4 regions of the Kushneria marisflavi genome follow, and region 3 is predicted to be linked to each of the others. Evidence: predicted binding sites of a transcription regulator. Region 3 holds the regulator's gene; each other region holds the start of a gene.
The links. Region 3 encodes sigma-54, which starts transcription at its own class of promoters, with help from an activator protein. Its sites were predicted from a motif close to TGGCACNNNNNTTGCTNT; they were not measured.

Region 1 (7,971 bases), 1.7 Mb from region 3:
GGTCAATGGCACTTTTCGTGGCAGTGCCGGAGTGGATCTGTCGCTCGCCTTCATTCAGGGCATGCTGGTCGATGCCAATCAGGGGCTCTACGACGGTGCGGGCAGCATCGCCCTGGTCTCGACCAATGGCACTATCGTGGGCTATTCGGGGAACGCGCAAAGCCCGGGTCAGCCTGTGACTCAGATATTCGATGACGCCACGGCCCGTCGGCTAACGACCGGTGTAGACAGCGCTGCCATGACATCCAGTGGCGATAACCTGAGCCTGCAACTGCCGGTGGTTATCGGCGATCAGACCAAGTGGCAATTGCTGCTGAGCGTGCCCAAAAGCGCTGTCTACGCTGACTTTGCGGCTTTACAGCAGGAGCTGCGGGATCAGCAGCGTCAGGCACTGATCACCATGGCACTGGTCGGACTGCTGGTCAGTACGCTGGGTCTGGCAGCGATCTGGATGGTCGGTCGTCGTATCGCCCGGCCGCTGAAGACCATGGCCGAGCGCATGCGCCAGATCGCCAACGGCGATGGAGACCTGACCCAGCGTCTGCCGGTGATGGGGCGCGACGAACCGGCGCAGCTGGCCGAAGCCTTCAATCAGTTTGTCGATCGCATGGAAACCGTTTTGATCGACATTCGTGATTCGAGCCACTCGGTACAGCTCGCGGCGGCCGAAATTTCTGCCGGCGGTCATGATCTGTCCCGGCGCACCGAGACCACCGCCGCCAATCTGGAAGAGTCCGCCGCGGCGATGGAGGAGCTGACCAGCACCGTGGAGCATTCGGCCTCTTCCACGAAGGAAGCCAACGGTCTGGCCCATGAAGCGGCCACCATGGCCCGCGGCGGCGGCGAACAGATGCATAACGTGGTCGCGACCATGGCCCGCATCCGCGAAACCTCCGGCAGGATCGAATCGATTGTGGATGTGATTGACGGCATCGCCTTTCAGACCAACCTGCTGGCGCTGAACGCCTCGGTCGAGGCGGCGCGGGCCGGTGAACAGGGGCGCGGTTTCGCGGTGGTGGCGCAGGAGGTCAGAAACCTGGCCAACCGCAGCGCTCAGGCAGCGACCGACATCAAGACGCTGATCACCACCTCAAGTCGTGAAACCACCAGCGGTGCGGAGCTTGTCAGCACGACCAGTCATGCCATGGGCGAGATCGTGGAGCGGGTCGGGCGGGTCAGCACGGTGATCGAGGAATTGAGTCGTGCCACTAACGAGCAGTCCACCGGTATCGGTCAGGTCAACCAGGCCATCACCCAGCTCGATGACATGACCCAGCAAAATGCCGCGCTGGTCGAGCAGTCGGCCGCCGCCGCCGAGTCGTTGAACCAGCAGGCCCAGCGGCTGGCCACCACGGTCGGGGCGTTCCGCCTGAGTCACTAAAGCCCTGCATAAGGGCATCAGGGCCACACCTCGGTGTGGCCCTTTTTACTGGGAGGGTATGGCACCGGCCTTGATCAAGGCGCTTGTGTGCAGTGACGCCTGCGGGTGCAATGTCTAGAATAGGCCCACTTACTATCACTGCAAATGCGACCCATTGTCAGGGAGTTCTCCAACGTGTCCAGCAAGTTTGCTACCACCGAAGTCCTGAGCGTTCATCACTGGAACGATTCGCTGTTCAGCTTTCGCACCACTCGCGAAGACAGCCTGCGCTTTAAAAACGGCCAGTTCGTGATGATCGGGCTTGAGGTCGACGGCAAGCCGCTGACGCGTGCCTACTCGATCGCCAGCCCCAACTGGGAAGAGCATCTGGAGTTTTTCTCGATCAAGGTGCAAAACGGCCCGCTGACGTCCAGACTTCAGCATCTCAAGGTGGGTGATTCGCTGCTGGTCAGCCGCAAGCCCACCGGTACGCTGGTGCTGGATGATCTCAAGGAAGGGCGTCATCTCTACATGCTTTCCACCGGCACGGGCCTGGCACCATTTTTGAGCCTGATTCAGGACCCGGAAGCCTACGAGCGCTTTGACAAGGTCATCCTGATTCACGGCGTGCGCACCGTCAGCGAGCTGGCCTATCAGGAGTTCATTACCCGCGACCTGCCCAATCATGAGTTTCTGGGCGAGGAGATCAGCGAAAAACTGATCTACTACCCGACCGTGACACGCGAGGAGTTCCATACCATGGGACGCCTGACTGACCACATTCGCTCCGGCAAGCTGGCCGCCGATATCGGCCTGCCGCAGATGACGCCCGAGCACGACCGCGCCATGATCTGTGGTAGCCCGGCGATGCTGGAGGAGAGCAGCCAGGTGCTCAATGAACTGGGCTTTACCATCTCGCCGCGCATGGGCGAGCCTGGCGACTACGTCATCGAGCGCGCCTTTGTCGAAAAATGACGTCTGTCGAAAGATAACGTCTTCCGAGAAGTAACATCTGTCTCGATATCCGGACCGGCCTGTGTCAGCGCCGGTCCATGATCCTGAAAGCGTCGGCCTGGTCCGGCGCTTTTTTTATGGCCTGACAATGAGACGGGCGATGCTTCAATGGCATTCGAAAAAATCGAATCAAGGGCGGCAATGATTGCGCTTCACCTTCAATTAAATGGACGTGTAGAGTGGCGCCATTCCATCGTCGTGTATCACTTTCAAGGATAAAGACATGTCGAAAGCACTGATTCTCAAGTCCAGCATTCTTGGTGAATATTCCCAGTCCAGCCAGCTGGCGGATTATCTGGGCGATCGTTTTGAAAGCCGTCATGGCGCCGGCAGCATTACCGTTCGCGACCTGGCCGCCACGCCGGTCGAGGTACTCGACGCCGAGCTGATGGCCGCGCTGCGCGGCAGTATCGCCGAGCCGACGCAATCCCAGCAGGACGCGCTGGCACTGTCCGATACGCTGGTCGAGGAGCTCAAGAGCCACGACACCATCGTCGTGACGGCCCCGATGTATAACTTCAACATCCCGACCCAGCTCAAGACATGGTGTGATTTCGTGGCGCGTGCCGGGGTAACCTTTCGCTACACCGAGCAGGGCCCAGAAGGCTTTATCACCGGCAAGCGCGTGATCGTTTTGACCACCCGTGGCGGGCTGCATCGCGACACCGATCATGATCTGGTCACGCCCTATCTGCGAACCTTTCTGGGCTTTCTGGGCATGACCGACATCGAGTTCATCTATGCCGAAGGTCTGGGAATGGGTGAAGACGCGGTCAGCGCCGCGCAGTCGTCTGCTCGTGCTGATATCGACGCGCTGTCACTGTAAGCAGTGCGGTCGCTTCAAACGCTGCCACGCTCATGAAAAAACCCGCCGATTGGCGGGTTTTTTCATGTCTGTCTTTCGGGAGAGATCAGACCGCATCCTGACCGGTTTCGCCGGTACGGATACGGATGACCTGCTCAAGCGGGGCCACGAAGATCTTGCCGTCACCGATCTTGCCGGTGTTGGCCACCGAGGTGATGGCTTCGATGATCTGATCGACCATGGCATCGTCCACGGCGACCTCGATCTTGACCTTGGGCAGGAAATCGACCACGTACTCGGCACCGCGATAGAGCTCGGTATGGCCTTTCTGACGACCGAAGCCCTTGACCTCTGTCACGGTAATCCCCTGAACGCCAACCTCGGAGAGCGACTCGCGTACGTCATCGAGCTTGAAGGGTTTGATGATGGCAGATACCAGTTTCATCTTTCGTGTCCTCACCTGATCGTCTTTGAATTGGGCGGAGCCGGCGCCCCTGTCGCTCAAGCATACAGTGCCGGTTGCCGGTTTGAAAAAGCATGATTACACCCGGCGCCGAATCCTTCTGCCATGTGACCATGGTGGCGACGGCTTTCGCATGCCAGGGCATGGCCCGGGTGCCCATGTCGGGCGCCCGGGCCCTGTGCCTTGAAAAGCGGCCTAGCGCTTGCCACCGGTGAATTCAGGATAGGCTTCCAGTCCACATTCAGCGACATCCACGCCTTCATACTCTTCTTCTGCGCTGACACGTACTCCCATGACGGCCTTGATGGCCAGCCAGACGACAAGACTTGCCACAAAGGTCCAGATGAAGATGGTCGCCATGCCCAGAAGCTGAGCGCCGAAACCAGCCTCGCTGTCGGTCAGCGGCACGGCCAGCAGCCCCCAGATACCCACGACACCATGCACCGAAATGGCACCGACCGGATCATCAATGCGCAGCTTGTCCAGTGCCACGATGGCAAACACGACCAGCAGACCGCCCACGGCACCGATCAGGGTAGCGGCCAGAATGCCTGGCGCAGACGGCCCGGCGGTGATCGCCACAAGCCCTGCCAGCGCACCGTTGAGGCCCATGGTGAGATCGGCCTTGCGGAACCAGATACGGGCCAGAATCAGGGCAGCAATCACGCCACCGCTGGCGGCGGCATTGGTATTGGCAAAGACCTGAGCCACGGCGTTGGCACTGCTGATATCGGAAAGCTTGAGTTCCGAGCCGCCGTTAAAGCCCAGCCAGCCCAGCCACAGGATGAAGGTGCCCAGCGTGGCCAGCGGCATATTGGCACCCGGAATGGCGTTGATGGCACCGTTCTTGCCGTATTTGCCATGACGCGGACCAAGGACTAGTACACCGGCCAGAGCTGCGGCTGCACCGCACAGGTGCACGATGCCGGAACCGGCGTAATCGCTGAAGCCGGCCTCGCTCAAAAAGCCGCCGCCCCAGGACCAGTAGGCCTGAACCGGATAGATCAGACCGGTCATGAAGACCGAAAAGAGCAAAAAGGACCAGAGCTTCATGCGCTCGGCGACAGCGCCTGAGACGATCGACATGGCCGTGGCCACAAAGACGACCTGGAAGAAGAAATCCGAGCGGGCGGCATAGTAGGTGTCACCGCCGCTTGTGAGCACATCATCCGCGCTGTGTTCGGCGCCAATCAGAAAGCCGAAGTCGGGCAGGAAACTGCTGCCATCACCCAGGTAGACAATGTGATAGCCGACCAGCATGTACATGGTGCAGGCAATGGCAAACAGCGCCATGTTCTTGGTCAGGATCTCGGTGGTGTTCTTGGCCCGCACAAGACCGGCTTCCAGCATCGAGAAGCCGGCAGCCATCCATAGCACCAGCGCACCACAGATCAGAAAGTAAAAGGTATCAAGTGCGTACTGCACTTCTACAAGTTCGTTCATGTGATTATATCCTTGCAGCCGGAGTCTGGACGGCGTCAATGCCACGTTCGCCGGTACGAAGTCAGATGACATCAGGCGAGGTCACGAAGGATCCGGTGGCGTGCGATCATTCGGCGTCATGCAGGCGTTGCGAGAGGGGGCGGGATATTCATCCCTGTCTCGATTGCCTGCTCGGGCTGACCAGCGCCTGGGCATTACATGGCAGGCAATGTGCCACCGTAAGGTGAGTGCTTTAAAAACATGAAGTTACTTAAGGGTTGTGGCTTTGGTAATTTCATGTAAGCACCACAATTGCGCATGAAGAGTGTTTGTGTGCACTAAAATGGCATGGTTGGCGCCGGCGGGTGCTCGCTTTTGGTGCGCTGCGGTTTTTAGGCGTTCCGGCGTCATGTTGCGTATCCTGTAGACAGGTACTGTCGTCATGCATCCCCGGGTGCGAGGCAGGCGACCCTCTCTTTCAGGGAACGCAGACAATCAGAGGAAGGGCAGACATGGCAAAGCACGATATTTTTGGACGACTGGCGCAACAGGTCGGTGAGCGTCTGCAGGACGTCTCCCGCGGACCCGAAGAAATTCAGCGCACGGTGCAAAGCGCCATGCGCAGCGCCTTTGACCGCATGGAGCTGGTCTCGCGCGAGGACTTCGATGTCATGATGGAAGTGCTTCAGCGCACCCGTTCACGTGTGGAAGCGCTCGAAAAGCAGGTAACCCGTCTGGAGGCTGCCCTCGACGAGCGTGATGGCAAGCCCGGCGCGGCCACACCGTCGGAAATGAGTGCTGCCGCAGCACCCGGTGGTGCCAGTACGACCGCCGAGGCCGAGCGCCTGGCCGGTGAACATGATGCACCCGCAGCGTCAGTTGGCAGCGATGCGTCCCAGGACAGTGCCTCGACAGCCGCCGGCAAGGCGGGCTCTGGCGCTGCAGCCTCCAAATCTGCCGGCAAGACCACCCGTGGCAGTGGCAAGCGCGCCTCGGGCTCTGACGATCAAAGCGGACAGGGTACCGCCGACTGAAGAGGTTCGGTCAGGCCCGTCCTTTCAGCACCGCCCACCGGGCGGTGCTGTTGTTTTGGCTGGCGCTGAAAGCCGATCCGATCGGTTGCAGAGCCAGCAGGGCTCGACGTTTTGCCTGCAAATGAAGTAAAACCCTCCCCTTGCGATACACCTTAAGGTCCGTCAAAGCTTGTCGGGCATTGTCATGGTGCGTGCCAGCGGTTGCGATGGTTGCCCCATAGGCGCCGGGTCAGCAGGGCGCGTACGCATCAGGAGTGGTTTAAATGTCTCATGCTCACGGGCAGGCGCTGCCCGAAATGACCCTGCGCGGCATCGTGCTGGGGGCTCTGATTACGGTGGTCTTTACCGCCTCCAATGTTTATCTCGGCCTCAAGGTGGGGCTGACCTTCGCTTCCTCGATTCCGGCGGCGGTGATCTCCATGGCGGTACTGCGCTACTGCCGCAATGCCAATATCCTCGAAAACAATATGGTGCAGACCCAGGCCTCGGCGGCCGGAACGCTCTCGGCAATCATCTTTGTGCTGCCCGGGCTTTTGATGATCGGCTTCTGGGCCGGCTTTCCGTTCTGGCAGGCCTTTTCGATCTGCGCCATCGGCGGCATCCTGGGCGTGCTGTATACCATTCCGCTGCGGCGGGTCATGGTGGTGCAGAGTTCACTGCCCTATCCGGAGGGGGTCGCTGCTGCCGAGATTCTCAAGGTCGGTGAGCGCCCCGCTCAGGACGATGGCGGCAAACGCCAGGGCACCGGTGCCGGTGATATTGTTCTGGGCGGTGTGGCGGCAGCGGTCTTTACGCTGCTGGCCAGCGGCTTTCGGGTGCTCGCCGATGGTATCAGCCTGTGGTTCAGCGCCGGTCGCGCCGCCTTTCAGCTCTCTACCGGCTTTTCGCTGGCGCTGGTAGGCGCGGGTTATCTGGTCGGCATTGTGGGTGGTATGGCGCTGCTGACCGGCCTTTTGATCGCCTGGGGCGTGGCGGTGCCCTGGCTGACGCTGACGCACGCCCAGGCACCGGGACAGTCGCTGAGCGAGCTGGGCATGGCGCTGTGGTCCAGCGATGTGCGCTTCATGGGCGCGGGGACGATCGCGATTGCCGCCCTCTGGACGCTGGGCACGCTGTCGAAGGCACTGTTTGAGGGTCTGAAACACGCGCTGGCCGCCTCTGCCCGACCGGACAAAAGCACCATCGAGCGCACCGATCGTGATCTGCCGGGCGTGTGGATACTGGGGCTCGCCGGTGTGCTTTTGATCGCGCTGGTGGCGGTCTTTGCGGTCTTCCTTCAGGACAATGCACCGGGGCTGTCATCGCTGGCCTTCTGGTCACTGGTGATCGGCTGCGTGCTGTTTGCGTTTGTCTTCGGGTTTCTGATCGCCGCGGCCTGTGGCTACATGGCGGGGCTGGTCGGCTCTTCCAGCAGCCCGATCTCCGGCATCGGTATCATCGCGGTGATTCTGGTCTCGCTGCTGATTCTGGCGCTGTCCGGGGTGAGCACCGACATTGCCGGGGCCGCTGGCGGACAGCTGGCAGTCGGGCTGGCGCTTTTTACCACGTCGGTGATTCTGGCCATCGCCGCGATCTCCAATGACAATCTGCAGGATCTGAAAACCGGCTATCTGGTCGGGGCCACGCCCTGGCGCCAGCAGCTGGTACTGATCATTGGCTGTGTGGTCGGTGCGCTGATCATCCCGCCGGTGCTGACGCTTTTATACAACGCCTATGGCTTTACCGGTGCGTTGCCGCGTGAGGGCATGGACCCCGCCCAGGCGCTGGCCGCACCGCAGGCGACACTGATGTCGCAGATCGCCAGTGGTATCTTCAATCATGATCTCAACACCCACATGCTGCTGATCGGCGTGGCGCTGGGCGCGGTGCTGAT
Region 2 (7,971 bases), 1.6 Mb from region 3:
CGGGCGGAATCTGCCCGGCGAGATCCAGATGATGATCGGCCACACAGGCGATCACCGGATAGCCACCGGTCAACGGGTGATCGGCCAGAAACAGCACCGGCTGACCGCTGGCCGGAACCTGTAGCGCGCCGGTGACGGTGCCTTCGCTGGGCAGCTCGCCGCTGCGCTGGCGTGTCAGTGAGTGTTCACCTTCAAGGCGGATGCCGACCCGGTCGGAGCGTGGGGTGACCTGCCAGACCTGATCGCCTAAAAGCGCCAGGGCCTGCTCGGTAAACCAGTCGCTGCGCGGGCCCATGACGATATCGAGCGTGACGCACTCCCCCACGCGTGGCAGGGGATGGGCCGGTGTCTCATCAAGTGACAGCGCCGTCACCGCCAGAGCGGCCGAAGACAGGGCATCGCCGGGCTGTAATGGCGCCGGTCCAAGCTTTGCCAGGGTGTCGGTCGCGGTGCTGCCCAGTATCGGGGTAACGTCAAAACCGCCGCGCATGGCCAGGTAGCAGCGCACGCCTGCCGTGGTGGCCCCCAGCGTCAGGGTGTCGCCTTCGGCCAGCTCGATGGGCTTCCAGAGTGTGGCGTGATGGCGTCTGCCCTCTGCAGTGCTGACGGTCAACGTGGTCTCCGCCCCGGTCACGGCGACAATGGTGGGCCGATGACAGCGTAGCGACAGCCCGCCGTGGGCGGTTTCAATCACCGTGGCCCCTGCAGGGTTGCCAACGGCCCGGTTGGCACTTCGCAGGGCGTGCTTGTCCAGCGCGCCAGCCCCTGACACGCCCTGACCGGTCTGGCCCTCGCGGCCGAGATCCTGAAACAGGCTCTGGAGACCGGGTTTTAGTACCTCAAGGTCAGGCGTCGCTCCGGTACCCGAAGCGCTTTTGATGTCGGTGGGGACACTGACGCTGGTCCGCTCCGGAGCCTCGGCAGTGGCGCTGAAACGCACCCGCATGCCGGGCTGAAGCAGCGCTGCCGGCTCGCGATGAAGGTCCCACATCTCAAGCGGCGTGGTGCCGATCAGCTGCCAGCCACCTGGGCTGTCGGTGGGGTAGATGCCGCTGAAGGTGCCGGCCAGCGCCACGGAACCGGCCGGAATGCGGGTGCGAGGTGTATCGCGTCGGGGCACGTCAAAGCCCGCGCCGCCGGCCAGATAGGCAAAGCCCGGCGCAAAGCCGCAGAAGGCGACCTGATAGTCATGCTCGCCGTGACGTCGGATCACCTCGTCGGTGCTCAGTGACAAGTGTCTTGCCACGTCATCAAGGTCCTCGCCGTTGTAGTACACGGGAATCTCGATCAGCTCGCCGTTTTGATGGCTGCCGCCGCTGACGGGGCGGGTCCTCAGTTCACGACTGAGTGCCTCGGCGCTGATGCGCCCGGGCATAAAGCTCACCAGCAGGGTGCGCGCCGCCGGGATAATGGTCGTCACACCGTGGATCGGTTCGCGCTGGAGCTGGTCATAAAGCCCCAGCGTTTGCGACAGGTCCTCCAGCTCGAGGAGCAGGGTACTCAGATTGACGGGAAGTATGTTCACGAAAACTCCTGAAAGCGTGCCTCGGGCAGGCTCGGTCAGACGTGATAGCGGCTGTCCGGCACATCGGTAATGAACATGTGTCCCGGTGCGTGGGTGAGCGCAAAGGGAACGTTCGAGGCCATGACGGCGACCTGAGGGGTCACACCACAAGCCCAGAACACCGGAATCTCGCCGGGTTCGATGCGCACGGGATCACCGAAATCCGGGCGGTCGAGATCAACAATGCCCAGCGCCTTCGGGTCGCCCACGTGAATCGGCGCGCCGTGGACGCCGGGATAGCGCGCGGTAATGGTGCTTGCCCGGGCGATATGCGCCGCCGGCAACGGTCGCATCGAGACCACCACTTCTCCCTGCAGTCGCCCGGCCGGATGGCAGGGTAGGTGGGTGCGATACATTGGCACGTTAGTGTTGTCCGTGATGTGGCGCACCTCGATGCCGGCCTCGAGCAGAGCATTTTCAAAGGTGAAGCTGCAGCCGATCAGAAAGGTGACCAGATCAGGATGCACTTCCCAGCAGGCGCTGGCGTCATTGATTTCCTCGGCGAGCACGCCGTCGCGCCAGACCCGGTAGCGCGGAAGGTCCGTACGCAGGTCTGCGCCTTCGGCAAGCCCGGTGTGCCAGTCGCCGGGGTCCGTGACTTCCAGCACCGGACAGGCCTGCGGGTTGCGCTGGGCGTAGAGCAGAAAGTCCCATGCCCAGTCGCGTGGCAGGGCGATCAGGTTGGTCTGGGTCATGCCCGGAGCGATGCCGGCAGTGGGGCGGCACTCGCCGGCGCGAAAGCGTTCACGCGTCAGGCGAGCGGTACTCTGTGAAGGATATGCGCCTGTCGTCATGATCCTGCCCCTGCAAAGGCCCTGAGCTCAACGCCGGCCTGAGTCAGTCGCGCACGCACGGCCTCGGCCAGTGCCACTGCGCCCGGGCTGTCGCCGTGCACGCAGATCGAGTCGGCGGCAAGCGTCAGATCCTGTCCATCGATGGTCTCGATCACACCCTCACGGACCAGTCTGAGCATGCGTTCGGCGACCTGATCGGCATCATGCAGTACTGCGCCCGCCTCGCGGCGCGAGACCAGGCTGCCATCACTCTGGTAGGCGCGATCGGCAAAGGCTTCAGCCGCCACGCGCAGACCGGCTTCACGAGCCCATTCAAGCAGCGGGGCGCCCGCCAGTGCGACCAGCACCAGCTGATCATCAATGGCCTTGATCGCCTCGATCACGGCATGCGCCTGACGTTCGTCCCGGGCAATGGTGTTGTAGAGCGCGCCGTGTGGCTTGACGTAGCGCACTCGGGTGCCGGCGGCCCGGGCCAGCCCGGCAAGCGCGCCGATCTGATAGATCACATCGCCCTTGAGCTCATCACTGGCAATATCCATGTTGCGTCGGCCAAAGCCCACCAGATCCGGATAGCTGACGTGAGCGCCGACGCTGACGCCGTGCTTGGCGGCCGAGGTGAGCGTTCGCAGGATGCCGCTCGGGTCGCCGGCATGAAAGCCGCAGGCGACATTGGCGCTGGTGACGATGCCGAGCATGGTGGCGTCATCGCCCATGTGCCACTGACCGAAGCTTTCACCCAGGTCGCTGTTTAAATCGATAAGGGACATGGAAGACTCCTGTTTAAGCAGACGGTGTCAAAAAGGCAAAGATCGGACCGATGGCATTAAAGCCCATGTACCAGGTGAGCGCGCAGACTACCGCGCCTGCGATCAGCAGCCAGCGCGGATAGCGATGTCCGTGCATGAGGTCACTACGCCGCCAGGCCACGTAGATGAACAGCGTCAGGCCCACCGGCAGGATCAGCCCGTTGAACCCGCCTACAAACACCAGAAGCGCGGCAGGCGGGGTGCCGATGGACACAAAGGCGATCAGCGAGATGGCAATAAAGACCAGTGTCGCCCGATTACGCACGCCTTCGCTGATGCCGGGGCGAAAGGCACTCAAAAATGACATGGACGTATAGGCCGCCCCGATGATGCTGGTGATGCCGGCCGCCCACAAAATCAGGCCAAAGGCGCGCAGACCCAGTTCGCCGGCAGCGGCCTGGAAGGCCTGGGCTGCCGGGTTGGCGCTCTGACTGGAAACATCGATGACCACGCCACTGGCGACCACGCCGAGAATGGCCAGAAACAGGATGTAGCGCATCAGCCCGGTGACCAGGATGCCGCGCAGGGCAGCACTGGAGACGGTTTCGACGTTCTCGACGCCGCCCAGGCCGCGGTCCAGCAGGCGGTGAGCGCCAGCATAGGTAATGTAGCCGCCCACAGTACCGCCCACGATGGTGGTAATAGTGGCAAAGTTGATGGTGTCGGGCATCACGGTCTGACGCAGGGCCTCGCCCACCGGCGGATTGGAGGCGATGGCCACGAACACGGTCATCGCCATCATCAACACACCCAGTACGATGATGATGCGGTCAATGGCAATGCCGGCACGTTTTGAAGAGAAAATGCCGGCGGCAATCACGGCGCTGATCAGCCCGCCCCAGGTGGTGTCCAGACCCATCAGGGCATTGAGCCCCAGGCCTGCGCCAGCGATATTACCGACGTTGAAGGTCAGTCCCCCGACGATAATCAGGATCGCCAGCAGATAGCCGCTGCCCGGCAGGGCGGCGTTGGCGACTTCAGGGGCGCGCATGCCGGTGACCGTGACCACGCGCCAGATGTTGAGCTGAACCACCAGATCGATAAGGATCGAGGCCAGAATGCCAAAGGCAAAGGCGGCACCCATCGTGGCGGTAAAGGTGGCCGTCTGGGTAATGAAACCGGGGCCGACGGCCGAGGTGGCCATCAAGAATACGGCGCCGATCAGTGAAGCGCGTCGGGATCGAGCGAATCCGACCTCAGGGGTAGCTGCCATTTCCAGAACTCCGAATGGGAAGGGGGGACAGGCCTTACCAGCAATTGGCGTGCCACAATGGGCTTAACGACCGGATTTTGTAGGTGTTGTCCGTATCGATTGTTCAACAATATACCCGGCGGCCGCAGGAGGGTATTCGACTTGTGTTTCATTGGGGGGCACCAGAACGGGTGTGTGTGCCCTTTTGGTGCACGGCACGTGCTTGTCGACCGGCTCCTTTATCGGGACACTGGGGATCTTGAGTCAACGTCATGACCGGAATTGCGTTTAATGAAAAAACAGGCCCTGGAAGACAGGAATAGATCGCTGGGAGAGACCGTGACGGCGAACATTCGTCGCCTGCTGGTAGAAGGGGCCTTTGCCCCCGGGCAGAGGCTTTCGGAAGTTGCGCTGTGTGAGCGACTGGGCGTGTCACGCAATACCCTCCGGGAGGCCTTTCGAACGCTTGCCCATGAAGGACTGGTCACGCACCAGCCGAATCGCGGCGTCTTCGTGACCCGTCCCGATGCTGCCTCCATTGTCGAGATCTATCGTCTGCGGCGCTTTATCGAGTGTCGTGCGCTGGGAGAAGCATGGCCCAGTCATCCGGCCGTCAAGGAGATGCGTGCGGCGGTAGAGGCGGCGCAGGAACACGGCGCGCGCTGCGACTGGCTGGCAGTAGGTACGGCCAACATGGCGTTTCACGGGGCGATCGTGGCGCTGGCGGACAGTGCGCGTCTCAATGGCTTCTTTCGCCAGGTACTGGCCGAGCTGCGCCTCGCCTTTGGACTGATGTCCGACAAGGAGTGGCTGCATGCCCCCTATGTCGATATGAACCAGCAGGTGCTGGAAACCTTTGAAGGTGGTGATACCCGGGCGGCCGTGGCCCTGCTGGAGCACTATCTGGCCCAGTCCGAGCGCATCGTGCTGGCGGCCTGGGAGCGTCAGGCTTCATCAGGTTAGGGATTGTCAGAGCGGCATATGACAAGGGCCCCGCCATCGCTGGCGGGGCCCTTTTTTCATGAGGCAATGTCATGAGGCAATGCGCGGCTCATTGAGCGCATTGATCGCCTCAGGCAGTGGCGTGCTCTGGCGTTTTAGCGTGAGAGGTCTGATCCGGGCGATCGGTCAGCGCTCGCTGGCCTGACTGGATCGGAATCTGGCGAGCGCGCTGCTGCTCGGGCACCACGCGCAGCAGATCCACGATCAGAAGACCGTTTTCAAGCCGGGCGCCCTGGACTTCGATGTTCTCATCGAGCCGGAAGGAGAGCCGGAACGCGCGTCTGGAAATGCCGCGATGCAGATAGGTGACCGTTGCCTCATCGCTGTTGTTGTCACCGCGCCCGCCGGTAATGGTCAACACGCGATTTTCGACGTTGATGTCGAGTGCTTCTTCTGCAAATCCGGCCGTGGCGACCGCAATGCGGTAGTCGTTGTCGCCATGCTTTTCGACGTTGTAGGGCGGATAGCTGGGCACGTCGTTGTGAATGGCCTGTTCAAACAGATCGTTCAAGCGATCAAAGCCGATGCTGCGACGAAAGAGGGGAGAAAGGGTCATGGTGTTCATAAAACCTCCTGATGGACAGCAAAGTTCGTCACTACCTTGGATAAGGACTGGCAGACCCGCAGTGCGGCATCTGCACTTGCGATGACCGCTCTGGTCGAGCCTGTCGTCGCAACATTATGTTAAATAGTGGCGCCTGTCGGCGTTTCAAGTCTTCCCTGAAAATATTCCTGCCCTCTGTTCCTGCGCCACTGTCAGGCAAGGTAGGGTTGGTTTTCGGAGTTTCAACGGTGTAATACGAAAAAATTTGCGGCCGGAGCAGGGCGCCTGTCACGGGCTTTTGAAAGTGGCGAGCGCTTCGGGGCTTCTTTTTTATCCCCCAGCGTCGATAATCGTGGGGTCACGAACACTGGAAACCACCACATGAATCAGCCCCACGTTCACGGCCCGAACTGCCGCCACGACCATGACCACCATGGTCACGTCCATGGTCCGAACTGCAACCATGGCGCGCAAAAGCCCGCGCGCAACGCCCTGAAGGATGTCGGGCGTAATGACCCATGCCCCTGTGGCAGTGGTAACAAGTTCAAGAAGTGCCACGGCGGCTAGCGCTCCGGCAGGGAAGTCATGAGCAGGATACCGGCGCCTTCAGGCGCCGGTGTCTTTTGAGGCAGGCATGGATCATCGCGTGCCGAGCACGTTTACCTGGTGCAGGCACTTTTGATGAGCGAAGCAGGATGTTTCACGTGAAACATCGATATGCTCAATGCTTCTCCTGCATTGATGCTTAAGAGGCCATGCCATTTGGTCGCATCAGGCATGAACGGCACAGGTCGAATCGGCATAAGGACGCACCATGGCGGCTCCTGCAACATAACGAGAGTGCCCCTGATGCATGTGACGAGACTGTATTCCGGTGAGGACGGTGAGTCCCATTTCGAGGATCTGGAAATCGAGGTTGGTGGCGATGCCGAGATCGGCCGGCTGTCGAGCCCCATTGCGGCCACCGGCCTTATTTTCAGGGAGACCGCGCCTGATTATGACTACAACTGGCACAACGCGCCGCAGCGACAGTACATCCTGATGCTCGATGGCAGCGTGGACATCACCGTGGGCAGCGGGGAAACACGGCGTTTGAATACCGGCGATATTCTGCTTTGCGAGGACACCACCGGACGTGGCCATGTCAGCCGTGCCGTGGATGGCAAGCCGCGCCGCTCGGTCTTTATCACCCTGGAGTGACCTGACGGGACGCGGCTGATGACGTGGCGTTACAGCGTCAGCACCAGCTGCGTCACGGCGTGAATGGTCAAACCGATCAGCCCCCCGACCAGCGTGCCGTTGATGCGGATGAACTGCAGATCGTTACCGACATTCTTCTCGATCTGATCGACGATCTCATCGCTGTCGAGGCTATCCAGGTAGCGCTGGATGTAGGCATCGATGCGCGGTCCGTTACGTTCGACCAGTGCCGGCAGCAGCGTCACGGCCTGTTCGTTGAGCCAATCACGCGCCGGGGCGTCATGCTCGAGCGTTCGCGCATAGTACTCGATGAAGTGCTCAATCCAGGCGCGTGAGCGTGAGTCGTGTGCCTTCAGGTCGCGAGCCAGCCAGTCCATCAGCTCTTCCCAGACGCCGGCGATGTAATGGCTCAAGCGGTCGTTGTCGAGCAGATCATCTCGCAGCCGGTCAAGACGCCGGGCAAAGGCCGGGTCGTGGCGCAGCTGTTCAATGAAATCGGCAAACTGACGATCGAGATGATGACGCAACGGATGGTCGGGGTCGTCGCTGACCTCGCTGATCAGGCGCGCACTCTGCTCGACGATGCGTTCGTTGATCAGCCAGCCGGCCAGCCGGTGCATGCTGACTTCGCGACCCATGACGCGCGGGTTGAACAGCTTGAACACGGTGTCGGTAATGAAGTGCTTGACCCTTTCCTGATTGTCCTCGACCTCGAGCCAGCGTGACAGTCTGGTCAGTGAGTCATCCAGCAGCACTTGATGGCGCCCCTCGGCGGCCAGCACGCTCAGGGCGCTGCCCATCAGACGGGCAGTATTGATGCGCCCCAGGTGATGGCGCAGGGTGCGGGTCAGAAAGTCCCGTGCAGCACT
Region 3 (7,971 bases):
GGAAGGTTACGGGCATCAATGCTGACCGCGACACGGTTTCGGTGCGGGCTACCGGCTTCGAGCTCATCGATCAGGGCAGACAGAAGCATCGCGGGAAGATTGTCGATGGCATAAAACCCTTGATCTTCCAGTGCCTGTAGCGCGATGGACTTGCCGGAACCGGAGCGTCCACTGACGATAACAAGTTCCATGGCCATGCTGCTTATACTCTCGTTGAAAGTTGACTGATGGCCTGCATCAAAATGTCATGAAGTTCCTGCTCATCATGGGCATTGCGCAGGGCGTGCCGGGTTTCGGCAGCGTTCATGACTTCAGCAATCTGCGCCAGCAGGGAGAGATGCGTGTCTTCGGCAGCTTCAGGGACCAGCAGCACAAAAAGCAGATCGACGGGTTCGCCATCGATGGCATCAAAATCCACGGCCTGCTGAAGGCGCATGAATCCAGCCAGTGGCTGGCGGCAGTGTGAATTGCGAGCATGGGGAATGGCCACGCCATTCCCCACACCGGTACTCCCCAGACGTTCCCTGCTGATCAGTCGGGAAAAGACTTCCTGGCTATCGAGACTGGGAATGTTTTGTGAGATGAACCCGCTGAAATATTCCAGCACGCGCTTCTTGCTGCCCCCTTCCACATCAAACAGGATTCGGTCGGAGGGGAGTATCTGGTCAAGTGTCATGGGTTACAGGTATTTGCCGTTGCCCTGGGAGCGGGCCTGTGTTTTCTCCTTGTGCTTGAGCAGCTGACGATCAAGCTTCTCGGTCAAGGCATCGATGGCAACATAAAGGTCTTCCTGCTCGGCCTGAGCATGAAGTTCGGCACCTGCGGCATGTAGCGTGGCCGCGGCCTGCTGGCGCTCCTTTTCAATAGACAGTGTCACCTGAACATTGGTGATGTTGTCATAGTGACGTTCCAGCTTGGCAAGCTTCTGATTGACGTGCTCGCGCAGTGCATCGGTCAATTCGACGTGGTGCCCGGTAATGTTTACCTGCATGGCATGCTCCCTGAATCGAAACGGATAACCGGTTGTCCATGTGGACTGCCGGACCTGCAAGCCTGTTCCGGCTACTCTCAGATTGTAACGCTTTTCCCGTCAGCGCAAACCCTGAATGATGTTGTTCTCTTTTTTGACCTCCTTCAGGCCAGACGCTTGCGCTCGCTGGAAGCGGGAATGCCCATGGCCTCGCGGTATTTTGCGACGGTGCGCCGGGCGACCATGATGCCGTTGTCAGCCAGAAGTTGTACCAGTCGAGCATCAGACAGCGGGCGTCTTGGGGTCTCGTCTTCTATGAACTTGCGTATCCGGGCGCGAATGGCCGTGCTGGCATGGGCATCACCTTCCTGGCCCACATGGCTTGAGAAGAAATACTTGAGCTCCATGATGCCACGCGGCGTATGAATGTATTTGCGCGTGGTCACTCTGGAAATGGTGGATTCGTGCATCTCCACGGCCTGGGCGATATCGGCAAGAATCATGGGTTTGAGGGCTTCATCGCCGTGTTCAATGAAGCCGGCCTGACGTGTCATGATTTCCTGCCCTACCCGCAGCAGAGTGTCATTGCGACTCGAGAGACTCTTGAGCAGCCAGCGTGCATCCTGAAGATGCTGTTTGAGAAAGGTATTGTCGTCACTCTTGTCGGCGCGACGTACAAGGGCGGCATAGTCGGGCTGAATGCGAAGACGTGGCAGGGATTCCTGATTGAGCTCAACCTGCCAGCCATGGCGGGCGTGATAACGCAACACCAGATCGGGAATGACGAGATGTTGGTCCACGGCCTCAAATTCGCGACCCGGTCGTGGGTTGAGCGACCGGATGGTGTGAATCACGTCATCGAGCGCTTCATCATCAAGACTCAGGCGGCGCTTTAGCAGGCGGCGATCATTTTGTCCCAGTGGTTCAAGGAACTGACGAACCATGCGCCGGGTCTGGGCAAGCCAGGGCGTGTCATCCGGCAATAGATCAAGCTGTAGCAGCAGGCATTCGCGCAGATCGCGTGCAAAAACGCCAGTGGGTTCACACCGCTGGAGCTGCGAAAGCATGTGCTCCATTTCAGACTGTTTGAGATCCCCGAGGCCTTGCTGCCGAAGCCCCTCGCCAAGGTCTTCCAGACCCGTGCCGAGGTAGCCGCTGGGTTCGAGAGCGTCCAGCAGGGTATCGGTGATCAGCTGTTCGCGTGGGGTCATGTCCATCAACAGAATCTGCTCGCGAAGATGCGAGGTCAGGTCGACGGCTACGGCGTTGTGCTCGATATTCCAGCTGTCATCGGCGACGTTGGAGGAAGCGCTGCCGTTGGTATAGACATCGTCCCAGCGAGCATCCAGTGGCAATTCTTCCGGGATATCACTGGACCATTCCTCCTGAGATAACGGGGTCTCCGGTACCTCAAGCGTCTGCTCCTCCTCGATATCCAGTAAAGGATTGCTTTCCAGCGCCATCTGGAGTTCCTGCTGCAGATCCAGCGTAGACAGCTGCAGCAGATGGATGGCCTGTTGCAGCTGGGGCGTCATGGTGAGATGAGTGCCCGTGCGCAACTGTAAGGCGGGTTTCATCATGTTCGTAAAGCCCGGTCGCCAACGTGTAATATCACGCTATCCAGTCCGCGGCGCCCTTGCAAGTGCTGAAGGCGCTAAAGACTGCAATTATCATGCCATCAGTTAATAACCCCAGAGGGTTAAAGGCGAAATTCGTGGCCCAGATAGACATCGCGTACATGCTGGTTATTCAGCACGGCGTTGGCGTCGCCTTCAGCAATGATCAGGCCACTGCCGACGATATAGGCGTTGTCACAGATATCCAGCGTTTCACGCACGTTGTGATCGGTGATCAGAACGCCAATGCCACGGGTACGAAGCTGGCGGATAATGCCCTTGATTTCGCCGACCGAGATAGGGTCAACGCCGGCAAAGGGCTCATCAAGCAAAATGAAGGCCGGTTCGATGGCCAGTGCGCGGGCAATCTCCACACGCCGGCGCTCGCCGCCGGACAGGCTCATGCCCATGTTGTCGCGAATATGGCTGATGCTGAATTCTTCGAGCAGTTGATTGAGCCGTTCCTGGCGTTGCTGGCGATCCAGATCCTTGCGTGTTTCAAGTATGGCCATGATGTTGTCGGCCACTGACAGCTTGCGAAAGATCGAGGCTTCCTGAGGCAGGTAGCTGATGCCGGCGTGGGCACGCTTGTGCATCGGCTGGCGGCTCAGGTCAAGATCATCGATGGCAACATGGCCGGCGTCGGCCTGGATCAGTCCGACGATCATGTAAAACGAGGTGGTCTTGCCGGCCCCATTGGGGCCCAGAAGCCCCACGATCTCTCCCTGTCGAATCGACAGGCTGATGTCCTGAACGACACGGCGCCCCTTGAAGCTTTTGGCCAGATGGGCTGCGTGAAGGGTTTTCATTGGCTGCTGCCCTGTTGCTCTTCGGGAGTCAATTGCATGCGAACACGCCCGCCCGAGCTGCTTTCAGAGCTGCTGCTCTTCGCGCTCTGGCTGCCACGCGCGTTGACCTGGCGTGAGTCGAGGAAATATTCCACGTAGCCGCCGTTGAAGGTGTCACCGTTTTGATGCAGTTCAGCGTTGCCGATCAGCTCAACGCGTCGCTCTCCGGCGTGATAGATGATGGTATTGCCCCATCCCTTTGCCAGCGGATCATTAGGTGCCGGCTGCTGCTCGATATAGGCGCGTCCACCATCACCGCCCCTTGCGGTCAGGCTCGAAAGGCCACCGCTCTGGGCGCGCTTGAGCTCGACGCGAGTGGAGCGCAGCTTCATGGTGCCCTGATCGACTTCGACGGCCCCGGTATAGACGGCTGTGCCGGCGCGGTTATCGATGTTGAGGGCGTCGGCGCCAATGTTGATGGGTTTCTGGCGATCGCTTTCCAGAGCCATGGCCTGCTGGCCGAGCATTGCCAGCAGCAGGGCAGAGGTACACAGCAGCAGAGGGCGCGTCATGGGAGATCCTTGTCATCATTCATGTGTAAAAAAGAGAGCGATTACTGACGAATGGGCGGGTGAAAACCCTGTACATTGCCCTCAAGCGTCATGCGATCCTCGCTGACCCAGCCGTTGAAACAGTCGCCCCGGGTACGCTGTTCGTTTTGAGTGAACACGGCGCCACTGTCGCTCCAGGCATGCTGGGACGGTATATCATAATGCAGCACGTCCGTTTCAAGTTGCCAGTTGTCCGCCGGCTGATGCAGCACGGCATTGCCGCTTAGTTCGAACGTGTTGGCATTGGGGCCGAGCGTGGCGTGCTCACCATCCGCTGTCCAGCGATTGCCATCATCACCCAGCAACGTGAAGTGTGGGGTGACGGCTCGGGTCACATCGTCAGCAGGTGTATGAGACACACGTGGGCTTTCCATGGTCTGTGAGACGCGGCCCTGGTCGTCGAATCGGGTATAGGTGACGCCTTCGAGATAATAATCAGGGACACCCTGCTCGCTATCCGGCGCTGGCCCGGGAGACATCAGGGTATTGCGCTGATCGATCAGCGTCAGTACGCCCCCCAGAGCGAGCACCAGCACCAGAATGCCAAGGCGTGCCCGGGTGCGTCCGGAAGGGAGTCTGTCTCGAAAAGCCATATGCACGTCCTGTCGGAATAAGCGATGCAGCCTCAGAGCCGCTCATGAGCATCAATGATATCCTGCCAGACGCCTCGTGCGTTAAGTAGCCATTCGCAGAGTTCACGCACTGCGCCATGTCCACCCGGCGTTCGGGTTACCAGATCGGCTCGCTGACGAATATAGTCCGGTGCATCTGAAACCGTTACTCCCAGCCCTGCATACAGGATGGCGCCCAGATCAGGCAGGTCATCGCCGCAGTAGCAGACCTCATCAGGCTGGAGTGCCAGTTCCGCCATCAGGGCCTTCAGAGCGACCTGTTTGTCCTCACGGCCCTGAATGACGTGACGAATGCCCAGCTCCTGCGCGCGCCGGTCGACGGCGGGAGAAATCCTGCCGGTGATCAGGGCGACCTCGACACCGGCCTGCATGATCAGCTTCAGACCAAGACCGTCACGCACATGAAATACCTTGTCGCCATCCTGTTCCGGCTGTGCCGCGTAGCGCAGGCGACCATCGGTCAGGACACCATCAACGTCGAGCGCCACTAGACGTATGGGGTGAGCGAGTTTATCTGGTAAGGCACTGATATCGTTGGATGGTGTCATGGCGTGCAGGGTCAGCTCTCCGGCGTGGCAATCGATGATTTGAACTCGTTTCTGGTAGCTGGTGAAGCCAGGGGGTACGAGCAGTGAGCGTGGCTGAGTTCAAGGCTAGACGATGCCACTTCTAAGCAGATCATGCATCTTGAGCAACCCGGTCGGCTGGTGCTGGGCATCGACGATGACCAGCGCCGTAATGCGATGATCTTCCATGACCCTGACGGCTTCTGCTGCAAGGGTCTGTGCCTCGATGGTACGCCCCCCGGGTGTCATGACTTCATGGATCATCAGCTGGCGGACATCACCGTGGCGATCGATCGTGCGTCGCAGGTCACCATCGGTATAGATGCCCACGAGGCGATCAGTGTCATCGGTCACGCAGGTAAATCCGTGGCCCTTGCGCGTCATTTCGATCAGCGCTTCGCCAAGTCGTGCATCCTGTCGGACGACCGGAAGCTCATCGCCGGTATGCATCAAATCTTCCACGCGAAGCAGTAACCGCTTGCCCAGCGTGCCACCCGGGTGGGACAGGGCAAAATCCTCGGGGCTAAATCGGCGCGCTTCAAGCAAAGCGATCGCCAGCGCATCTCCCAGGGCGAGCGTCGCCGTCGTGGAGGAGGTCGGGGCAAGGTTCAGCGGGCAGGCTTCCTGGGCGACGCTGACATCCAGATGCACGTCGGCATGACGAGCAAGGCTCGAGGAGACGTTGCCGGTCATGGCAATCATGGTCGTTCCCATGCGCTTGAACAACGGCAGAAGGGCGGTCAGTTCGGCCGTTTCTCCCGAATTGGATAGCGCCAGAACGAGATCATCGCGCACCAGCATGCCCAGATCGCCATGGCTGGCTTCGCCGGCATGCACAAAAAAAGAGGGGGTGCCGGTGCTGGCAAGCGTGGCTGCGATCTTGCGGCCCACATGCCCTGACTTGCCAACGCCTGTGACCACCACTCGCCCGCGGCACTTGAGGATATGCTGACAGGCGTGGGTGAAGGGGGCATCAAGACGCGCTGACAGATCTCCCAGAGCGTTTTGCTCAAGCGAGAGAGTACGGCGTGCGCTGGCCAAAAAGTCGTGATCGATATCTGGTGTGGTCATGGCCGTGAATTCTGACGCCGGATGGTTCGGGGCACAAGCGTAACCTGACAGGCCTTATCAAGGGCATCGATGTCAGACCTTTCTGACCTGAAAATGGTGTTAATGGCCGATTTTTATGCCTTTGTGGCAGTTGCCGATAACTGAGGCTGGTGGGGGCGGGCATAATTCGGATACGATGTTCGCTAACTCCATATCCTTTTGTGTTCATTCAGGAGTTGTATGTCCGACTCAACACTGGTCAGCGTCGAGAATCTGCATTTCTCGCGAGCTGGCAGACCCATTTTTTCGGGCGTTGATCTGGAGATCCCAAAAGGGCGCATTACCGCCATCATGGGACCCAGTGGCACTGGCAAGACAACCCTGCTCAAGCTGATCGCCGGACAGCTCACGCCCGATTCGGGCAGTGTGCATGTCGGTGATGACAACGTGCATCGACTGTCCCGGCAGGCGCTGTTTCGCATGCGCCGTCGCATGGGCATGCTGTTTCAGAGCGGGGCGCTGTTTTCGGATCTGAGCGTGTTTGAAAACGTGGCCTTTCCGATCCGGGTCCACACTGACCTGCCCGAGCACATGATCCGTGACCTCGTGCTGATCAAGCTGCAGGCCGTTGGCCTTCGTGGCGCCCGTGATCTCATGCCTGCCGAGCTTTCCGGCGGCATGACCCGGCGTGTGGCGCTGGCACGTGCCATTGCGCTGGACCCGGATCTGATCATGTACGATGAGCCTTTTGTCGGTCAGGACCCCATCTCCATGGGCGTTCTGGTCACCCTGATTCGTCGGCTCAACAGCGCTTTCAATATGACAGCCATTGTGGTGTCTCACGATATCAAGGAGACGCTGTCGATCGCTGATCATGTTTATGTCATTGCCGATGGTCGCGTCATGGCCAGCGGGTCACCGGCCTCACTGCGCGAGGCGCAGGACCCGCGGGTCAGCCAGTTCATCCAGGGCAAACCCGATGGTCCGGTGCCCTTTCACTATCCTTCGAAGAATTTCTACGAGGATATTCTTGCGCCCTCGGAGGTGTCTTGATGTCACCGTTGATCTTTCTGGGGCGCAAGACGCTGAATACGCTCGAGTCGCTCGGGCGCAGTGCCATCTTTCTGGCGCAGGCCCTGTGTCATCTGCCCCGGCTGGAGGGCGCCAGGCTCTGGCTCCGACAGATGTACTTTGTCGGTGTCATGTCTCTGCCCATCGTGGCTGTTTCGGGCCTTTTCATCGGTATGGTCATTGCGTTGCAGGGCTATCTGGTGCTGTCCGGCTTTGGAGCCGACGAGGCGCTGGGGCAGATGGTGGCGCTGTCACTGCTGCGAGAGCTGGCGCCGGTCGTGACCGCACTGCTGTTTGCCGGGCGAGCCGGTTCAGCTCTGACGGCTGAAATCGGTCTCATGAAGGCGACCGAGCAGCTTTCCAGCATGGAGATGATCGGTGTCGACCCGCTGCGCCGGGTGATTTCGCCGCGTCTGTGGGCCGGTTTTTTGTCCATGCCGATACTGACCGTATTTTTCAGCGTGATCGGCATCATGGGTGGCTACCTGGTGGGCGTGGACTGGCTGGGCGTTGATCAGGGCTCGTTCTGGGGCAACATGCAGGGCAGCGTGATCTTCATGGATGATGTCGTGAATGGCATGTTGAAAAGCGTGGTCTTTGGTGTCGTCGTGACATGGATCGCTGTCTTTCAGGGTTACGATCTCGTACCGACCTCCGAGGGGATTTC
Region 4 (7,971 bases), 1.4 Mb from region 3:
CAAAGGAATCTCCGAAGCCGATGGTGATGAAAAGCCCCACCATCAGCATGATCGCCGCCCCGAGCGCCCGGTTGTCGCCAATCATGTCAGCAGCAGCACTGACCAGCGGGGCGATCTCGCCCGTGGCGCTCAGTACGCCGGCAAAGCCCGAGGCCACGGTAATGATGACCGCGATCTGCGCCATCATGCGAAGCCCCTGGGTGAAGACGTCATCCTGCTCGCGCCAGCGGAAAATGCCGGTCACGCTGATGATCATGAAGCCGATCAGGGCGCCCAGCAGCAGCGAATCAAAGGCAATCTGACACCACAGTGCCACGGCCAGCGCGATCATCGTCATCACCAGCTGCCCGATGTTGAGCGTCACCGGGGCCTGCGCTGGTGACTGGGGTGTCGCGGCGCTGGAGGCCTGCAGGACGGGCGTGTCAGACGTTGAAGATACATAGTCGCGCGGGCGGCGATAGGTGACCAGCACCGCCACCAGCATGCCGGCAAGAATGCCCATGACGGGCAGGAACATCGCCCTTGGCGCCATGGCCGCCGTGGCAGTCAAACCCAGCGGTTCACCCACCTGGTTGACGTTGGCCAGCAGGATCTCGTTGAGATAGATCGCGCCAAAGCCGGTGGGCAGCAGCAGGTAGGTCGCACTCATGGCGCAGGCCAGCAGGCAGGCGATGGCGCGCCGGTCCAGCCGCAGCCGGTTCATGAGGCCCAAAAGCGGCGGAATCAGAATCGGGATGAAGGCGATGTGCACCGGCACCAGATTCTGCGACAGCAGCGAGGCAATGATCAGGATCCCAAACAGCAGCGCCCTGATGCGGCGATCCGTGCTCTTCGTGTTGCTGTCCAGTGCGGTGGAAAGCCTCGAAGCCAGCAGTTCCAGCAGGCCGCTGCGCCCCAGCGCCACCGCCAGGGCACCGATCATGACGTAGGTCAGCCCGACCTGCGCGCCCACCAGCAGATTGTCATTGAATGCCGCCAGTGAAGCCTCCACCGACAGCCCCGCATGAAGCCCGCCGAGCAGCGCCGCCGCAATCAGGGCAATGGCCACCGGAATCTGCAAAAGACACAACGTCACCATCAACACGATCGTGAGCACCACGGCATTGATGTGATAGCCCACGGCCTGCGCGACCAGGTAGAGCACGGCCAGAAGGGCCAGCACCGGCAACACGCGACGGCGGGCGAAGCGGTCCCGACCAGAGGACGCGTCGAGAGAAAGGGTTGGGGACATGATCCTGCCTTGTGAACGGTTATTGTTGTCCGCCCGATCGGGCGTGGCGCGATCATATCAATGCAGGCGTGATGACGCTGCGTTCTTCGCCCCTGTCAGCGGTTCAACAGCCGCTCACCAAGCGCGCTCAGAAAGGCCTCGGCCACGTCGTGTTCGTAGCGGTAATAGGTCCACTGGCCCATGCGCTGTGACGAGACAAGGCCGGCGCGTGACAGGGTCGACAGGTATAGCGAGGTGGTCGGCTGGGAAAGTCCGGTCTTCTCGCGAATATGGCTGACACAGATGCCCCCGGGCGGGGCCATCTCTTTCTGAGGCGGGAAATGGCGTTCCGGCTCCTTGAGCCAGCACACAATGTCCAGACGCACCGGGTTGGCCAGTGCGCTTAAAACCGTATTGATATCCATGATCAGAGCCAGGCGTTGGAGGCCGGATCAGTATACGCGCTCACGGCCGGACTGCCGAGGCAGCCCGGCCGGTGCGACTCAGCGAACCAGAGTATCCAGTGCGCTGGTATCGAAGTCGTGTAGCTCATCGAGGCGGCCGTCACGGACCTTGTTCGCCCACTGCGGGTCGGACAGCAGGGCCCGGCCGATGGCGATCAGATCGAAATCATTGCGGGCGCGCCACATGGCCAGCTCCTCGACGTTGACCCGGCTTTTGGAGGTCGGGTCTTCCTCACGGGTGAAGTGCCCGGTGCGGAAGGTCTTGTCCAGACCCACACTGCCCACGGCAATGACCGGGCAGCCGGTCAGCTCACGCGTCCAGGTCGCCAGCGTTTTGGTGCTGCCTTCAAAGCCCGGCTCCCATACGCGGCGCGTGCTGGCATGGAAGATGTCCACGCCGTCCTCGGCCAGCGGCTTGAGCAGCTCGCCCAGGGCCTCGGGGGTCTCGGCGATGATTGCCTCGTAGTCAGACAGCTTCCACTGCGAGAAGCGGAAGATGATCGGGAAGTCCGGGCCGACCGCGTCACGCACGGCGCGCACGATCAAGCGCGCAAAACGCAGCCGGTTCTCGACGCTGCCGCCGTACTCGTCAGTACGCTGATTGCTCTCGGGCCAGAAGAACTGGTCGATCAGGTAGCCGTGGGCGCCGTGCAGCTCGATACCGTCAAAGCCGATCGCTTTGGCATCGCGCGCCGCGCGGGCAAAGGAGGCCACCACGTCCTGGATGTCCTGCTCGGTCATCGCCTTGACGACTTCCACGCCGTCTTCAACGATCGACATCGGACCAAAGCCCGGCACGCTGGCGTCCGGCTCAACCCCCGGACGACGCTCGCGGCCCACGTGCCACAGCTGCGGCACGATCTTGCCGCCGGCAGCGTGAACGCCCTCGACGACCTTCTGCCAGCCGGCCAGCGCTGCTTCACCGTGAAACGCCGGCACATTCGGGTAGCCGTTGGCACCGGGATGATCGATATATGTGCCTTCGGTGATGATCAGGCCCACGCCGCCTTCGGCGCGGCTCTTGTAGTAGGCCGCGACGTCATCACCCGGCACGCCGCCCGGCGACTGGTTGCGCGTCATGGGGGCCATGACAATACGGTTGGGAATGGTCACCGGGCCCAGCGAGAGGGGTTCAAACAGCGGAGCGGCCAGCGTTTGTGCAGAGGTCTTCATGTCTTTCACCTACTGATATAGAAATATACCAATATATTTAAACAGAGCGACCATAGCGTGACAATCCCCTGCTCGCCTGCAGGGAGCGACACAGGGTCGCGGGGCATGTGATCGGCATGCTGTCCGCCATTGGTGCTGGTGATCGCCCCGGATGAACGCCATGCTATAAGCAACCCGTGTTACCAACGCGTCTGTCACTGCAACGGTTGAACACCCCACTGTCCCTTTACCAAGGAGCCCCGTCATGACCCTGGATCAGGCTGCCACCAAGACGCTTATCGACATTGTTCGCCACGCCGCGAAAACCGAAATTCTACCGCGCTTTCGCATGCTCGATCCCGACACCATCGACACCAAAAGCGGTCCGGATGATCTGGTCACCATTGCCGACAAGGGGGCCGAGAAGGTGATCACCCAGGGGGTCGCCAGGGCCTTTCCGGAGGCCACCATCGTGGGCGAGGAGGCCGTGGCCGAAGACGCAACGCTTCTGGACACCATTCGCGACGCCGAGATGGCTGTCATCATCGACCCGATCGATGGCACCTGGAACTTTGCCCGCAATCTCAATCAGTTCGGCGTGATCCTGGCCGTGGTCAGCCGCGGCGAGACCGTTTTCGGTCTGCTGTATGATCCACTGGTCGATGACTGGGTCATGGCCCGCAAGGGGGAGGGCGCCTGGTATGGCCGCCCGGACGGCACGCAGCGGCGCCTGCACATGTCCAGCACCTCGAAGCTTTCCAACATGACCGGCTCCACCTCCATTCGCCGCTTCCCGAAGGAGACCCAGTACGATCTGGCCGGACTTTTCCCTGACTTTGACCGCATGATGTCCTTTGGCTGCGCCTGTCACGAATACCGCACCATGGCCTTCGGCTTTGTGGATTTCATGCTCACCGCCAAGCTGATGCCCTGGGATCACGCCGCCGGCATCATGGTCGTTCAGGAAGCCGGCGGTTACGCCGCGCTGCTCGACGGCACACCGTATAACCCCACGATCCATCAGGGCCGCATGATCGCGGCCAACTCGAAGGACAGCTGGGAAGCCCTGCGCGAAAAGTTCGACTTTTTGATCGACTGATCTGCCTCTCCCGCCCGGCGCGCCTCTGGTGACGCGCCGGCGCCCCATGACTGATCCGGGTGATTGTCCGTGATGACCTGCAGCGATCACGATGGACACTGACACGGTTTTTCCTCATATTCATTCCACCTTTGTAGCCGGCGCTATGATACTGATAGTTTTAAATAGCTGGCCATTAAATCGTGCACTATATAAGTTACAGTCATGACTGATCACAACGACAATTTCGAGCAGGACGGAGACTTGCTGGCACTGGAATCGCAGCTCTGCTTTGCGCTCTATGCCACACAGCTTTCCATGAGCAAGCTTTACCGACGGCTTCTCAAGCAGCTGGAGCTGACCTATCCCCAGTATCTGGTCATGCAGGTGCTGTGGCAAAAGGACCATCTGACCGTTTCAAGCATTGGCGAGCGACTGTCTCTGGATTCCGCCACGCTCACACCACTGCTCAAGCGCCTGGAAAGCGCCGAGCTGGTCAGGCGTCAGCGTACCCGTGAAGACGAACGCCAGGTCGAGGTGTCGCTGACCGACCGGGGCAGTGCCCTGCGTGAAAAGGCCCGCACGCTGCCCGCGGAAGTTGAACGCGCCTCGGGCTGCTCAACATCGGAAATGAAGGCGTTGCGCGATCAGCTCAACGCTTTAAAGCAAAATCTGGATCGTATCTGACCCTTTTTTATCCATTTATATCGTGCGCTATCCAATAGCGCATATTGAACACAGGAAATATCAGCATGTCGATCGAAAAGGTACTCTACCGCGCCAGCGCCCAGGTCACCGGTGGCCGTGAAGGCCGCGCCGTTTCCTCCGATGAAAGACTCGATGTCGCCTTGAGCACGCCGAAGGCGCTGGGCGGCAAGGGCGGGGATGGCACCAACCCGGAGCAGCTTTTTGCCGCCGGCTATTCGGCCTGTTTCCTGGGCGCGCTCAAGCATGTGGCCGCTCAGGAGAAGGTCAGCCTGCCGGAAAACGCCTGGGTCGGCGCCGACGTGGACATCGGGCCGATTCCGACCGGTTTTGGCATCGAGGTGGCACTCAATATTCATCTCTCGGGCATGGATGAAGCCCAGGCCAATGATCTGGTCGAAAAGGCTCATGTGGTGTGTCCCTATTCCAACGCCACCCGCGGCAACATCGACGTGACGCTGAACCTCGAAGTCTGAACAGCGTCCGCAAAAACGCCTGAACCAGAAACGCCCGCCTGTTTCACAGGCGGGCGTTTTCATGCTGCAACATCACGTGTGATCGTCGACATGTTTCACATGAAACATTGTCGTTTCCCGCCATCGAAAACTCCCTATTTAAGCCCCAGCCGTCGTCCGAGCCGGTGCAGGTTGGCGCTGTCCATGTCGAGCGCCCGGGCACTGGCCGCCCAGTTGTGATCGTGTGCGGCCAGCACCTGTTCGATGTGGTGGCGCTGGAAGGTGTCAGTAGCCTCACGCAGGGAAAGCATGTTATCCACAACCGATTGCGGGCAAGCGGGTGTGGATAAGCGATCCGCCGCAGGCTCGACATCGCTCGAGCCGGTTTCGACCGGCAGATCCAGATGCTTGATCCCGATACAAACGACGGCCGATCGACGGGAGTCAGGACGCGCCTCACCCATGGCCCGCAGGGCGGCACGGCTCAGGGTATGTTCGAGCTCGCGCACATTGCCGGGCCAGTGCCAGGCCAGCAGCGCCTGTTCGGCGCGAATGTCCAGACGCAGATTGGCCAGGCCCAGACGCACCCGGTTGTCTTCCAGAAAATGCCCGGCCAGCAGCAGAATATCCTCACGGCGCTCGCGCAGCGGCGGAATGCGCAGGGGAAAAACGCTCAGACGGTGATACAGGTCCTCACGAAATCGACCGGCAGCCACTTCTTCAGCCAGATCGCGATTGGTCACGGCGATCAGTCGCACATCCACCTTCATCGCCTGATCGCTGCCCAACGGCTGAATCTCGCCTTCCTGCAGTACGCGCAACAGCCGGGGCTGCTGGGATAGTGGCAGCTCGCCGATCTCGTCAAGCATCAGGGTGCCCCCGTCGGCCATGGCAAAATGACCACGATGATCGCGACTGGCACCGGAAAAGGCGCCACGTCGATGGCCAAAGAGCGCGCTTTCGATCAGCGTCTCCGGCAGCGTGGCACAGTTGACCCGGACCAGCGGGCCGTTGCAGCGCCGCGAGCGCTCATGCAGATGGCGCGTCAGATGCTCCTTTCCCACGCCGGTTTCACCGTGCAGCAGCACGCTCAGATCGGTGGGCGCCACCAGCGCCATGCTTTCATGAAGACGCGCCATGGCCGGACTGTGCCAGCCGGGCGAGTGCAGCGACGTCCCCTGTTCCGATGACAGCACCTGATTGAGCCGCGAGCGGGTATCCTCGAGCTGCCCGGTCAGGCGCAGACAGGTGGCCAAAAGCTCCGCAGCCGCCATCAGCTCCTCGTCATCGATGCCGGCCATCTGCTGAGGAATCAGGGCATCCAGCGTCAGCATGCCCAAAAGCCGGTCGCCGTCGCGCAGGGCCACCCCCATGCAGTCATGCACATGGGTCAGATCGGCATCAAGCAGGCCGTCAAAGGGATCCGGCAGGGTGCAGTCACGCGGAAAGCGACAGACCCGAGGGTGGGCAGCGATGGCGGCAAGTCTTGGGTGGGCCTCCAGCTGGAAGCGCCGGCCGCAGACCTCACTGCCCATGCCCAGCACGGCCACCGGTTGCAGCCCGCCTTCGACGCTGACCATCAACGTACTGGCATCGGCCGGATAATTGCCGACCAGTGCGGCCAGCAGCCGTGACCATTGCGGATGCAGGGCATCAAAGCGCTTGCCGTCACTCAGGGCCGCCAGCAGATCCCGCAGCGCTCTTGAAAAGATGGTCATATCGACACTTTTTCCCGTCAATGGGTCATTTTGACATCGTGCATTCAGGTCATTATGACCATGACCTCTGTTCTGATACCAGCGTAACGTTTTCTGCAGAACTTGAACCCATCGCTTCACACGGGCCTTGAGACAATGAAAGCGTGGCAACCTGTCACACTCGAACTGACCTGGCACGGCGCTTGCGATACCAGCAGTGTCTCGTATTGCTACCCTGTCGCCAGGAGCGCGCCATGCTTAACGAAAAGCAGCTTGAAGTCATCAATGCCACTGCCCCGGTGGTCGCCGCCAACGCCGAAACCATCGCCAGCACCTTTTATCCGCTACTGTTCGAGCGCTATCCGCAGGTGCGCTCGATGTTCAACATGCGCCATCAGGCGACCGGTGAACAGCCCCGCGCGCTGGCCCGTTCGGTGGTCGCCTACGCGCTCAACCGTCAGGACCCCGTGGCGCTTGAAAGGCTCATGCACCCGATCGTTAACAAGCACGTGGCGATCAACCTGCAGCCCGATCAGTACGCCATCGTCGCCGAGTGCCTGATGGCCGCGATCGGAGAAGTGCTGGGGGATGCCGTGACTCCCGAGATTGCTGATGCCTGGAGCGGGCTCTACTGGGAATTTGCCGACCGTCTGATGGCTGCCGAAGAAAACACCTATCAGCAGCTGGAAAACGTGCCCGGCGGCTGGCGTGGTGAGCGGGGCTTCACCCTGGTCGATCGCGTAACGGAAAGCGATGAAATCGTGTCGTTCTACTTCAAACCGGTGGACGGCAAGCCGATTCGCACCTTTCAGCCGGGGCAGTATCTGGGCGTGGCGCTCGATATCGATGGCGAGCAGGCGATGCGCCAGTACAGCCTGACCTCACGCCCGGGAGATGATTTCTACCGCATCTCGGTCAAGCGTGAAGGCCAGGGTCGGGCGAGCCGCCACCTGCATGATCATGTCAAGGTCGGCGATCATGTCCGTCTGCTGCCACCGGTGGGCGAGATGGTGCTCGATGAGCGCGACGCACCGGTCATGCTGATCAGCGCTGGCGTCGGACAGACACCAATGCTCTCGCTGATGGCCCAGGCGCTCGAGGCCGGGCGTCAGGTCATCTATCTGCATGGCGCGCGTAACGCCCGTGTGCATGCCTTCCACGAGCATCTAAAGACGATGGCCAGACAGTACGGCAGCCGGCTCACCTATTG

Region 1: B9H00_RS07745 (ammonium transporter) is a predicted target of sigma-54. The motif match lies at 5,284-5,301, and genes of this name have one in related genera.
Region 2: B9H00_RS08265 (NRAMP family divalent metal transporter) is a predicted target of sigma-54. The motif match lies at 4,415-4,432, and genes of this name have one in related genera.
Region 4: hmpA (NO-inducible flavohemoprotein) is a predicted target of sigma-54. The motif match lies at 6,954-6,971, and genes of this name have one in related genera.

The regions. Positions count from the first base shown of each region.
Region 1 is NZ_CP021358.1:1,688,911-1,696,881, reverse strand. It holds gene B9H00_RS07765 (methyl-accepting chemotaxis protein) at 1-1,381, shown strand, start outside; gene B9H00_RS07760 (ferredoxin--NADP reductase) at 1,556-2,335, shown strand; gene B9H00_RS07755 (FMN-dependent NADH-azoreductase) at 2,598-3,200, shown strand; gene glnK (P-II family nitrogen regulator) at 3,286-3,624, opposite strand; gene B9H00_RS07745 (ammonium transporter) at 3,838-5,085, opposite strand; gene B9H00_RS17180 (accessory factor UbiK family protein) at 5,577-6,098, shown strand; gene B9H00_RS07735 (OPT family oligopeptide transporter) at 6,362-7,971, shown strand, end outside.
Region 2 is NZ_CP021358.1:1,802,826-1,810,796, reverse strand. It holds gene B9H00_RS08280 (5-oxoprolinase subunit B/C family protein) at 1-1,525, opposite strand, end outside; gene B9H00_RS08275 (putative hydro-lyase) at 1,561-2,358, opposite strand; gene B9H00_RS08270 (LamB/YcsF family protein) at 2,355-3,125, opposite strand; gene B9H00_RS08265 (NRAMP family divalent metal transporter) at 3,139-4,377, opposite strand; gene B9H00_RS08260 (GntR family transcriptional regulator) at 4,648-5,319, shown strand; gene B9H00_RS08255 (Hsp20 family protein) at 5,429-5,923, opposite strand; gene B9H00_RS08250 (SEC-C metal-binding domain-containing protein) at 6,284-6,469, shown strand; gene B9H00_RS08245 (cupin domain-containing protein) at 6,752-7,102, shown strand; gene B9H00_RS08240 (DUF445 domain-containing protein) at 7,132-7,971, opposite strand, start outside.
Region 3 is NZ_CP021358.1:3,371,035-3,379,005, forward strand. It holds gene rapZ (RNase adapter RapZ) at 1-191, opposite strand, end outside; gene ptsN (PTS IIA-like nitrogen regulatory protein PtsN) at 203-676, opposite strand; gene hpf (ribosome hibernation-promoting factor, HPF/YfiA family) at 680-991, opposite strand; gene B9H00_RS15300 (RNA polymerase factor sigma-54) at 1,135-2,550, opposite strand; gene lptB (LPS export ABC transporter ATP-binding protein) at 2,670-3,395, opposite strand; gene lptA (lipopolysaccharide transport periplasmic protein LptA) at 3,392-3,946, opposite strand; gene lptC (LPS export ABC transporter periplasmic protein LptC) at 3,988-4,578, opposite strand; gene B9H00_RS15320 (KdsC family phosphatase) at 4,611-5,165, opposite strand; gene B9H00_RS15325 (KpsF/GutQ family sugar-phosphate isomerase) at 5,271-6,254, opposite strand; gene B9H00_RS15330 (ABC transporter ATP-binding protein) at 6,474-7,286, shown strand; gene mlaE (lipid asymmetry maintenance ABC transporter permease subunit MlaE) at 7,286-7,971, shown strand, end outside.
Region 4 is NZ_CP021358.1:2,008,019-2,015,989, forward strand. It holds gene B9H00_RS09165 (Na+/H+ antiporter family protein) at 1-1,231, opposite strand, end outside; gene B9H00_RS09170 (ArsR/SmtB family transcription factor) at 1,327-1,635, opposite strand; gene B9H00_RS09175 (NADH:flavin oxidoreductase) at 1,714-2,847, opposite strand; gene B9H00_RS09180 (inositol monophosphatase family protein) at 3,092-3,925, shown strand; gene B9H00_RS09185 (MarR family winged helix-turn-helix transcriptional regulator) at 4,130-4,591, shown strand; gene B9H00_RS09190 (organic hydroperoxide resistance protein) at 4,657-5,085, shown strand; gene norR (nitric oxide reductase transcriptional regulator NorR) at 5,220-6,782, opposite strand; gene hmpA (NO-inducible flavohemoprotein) at 7,016-7,971, shown strand, end outside.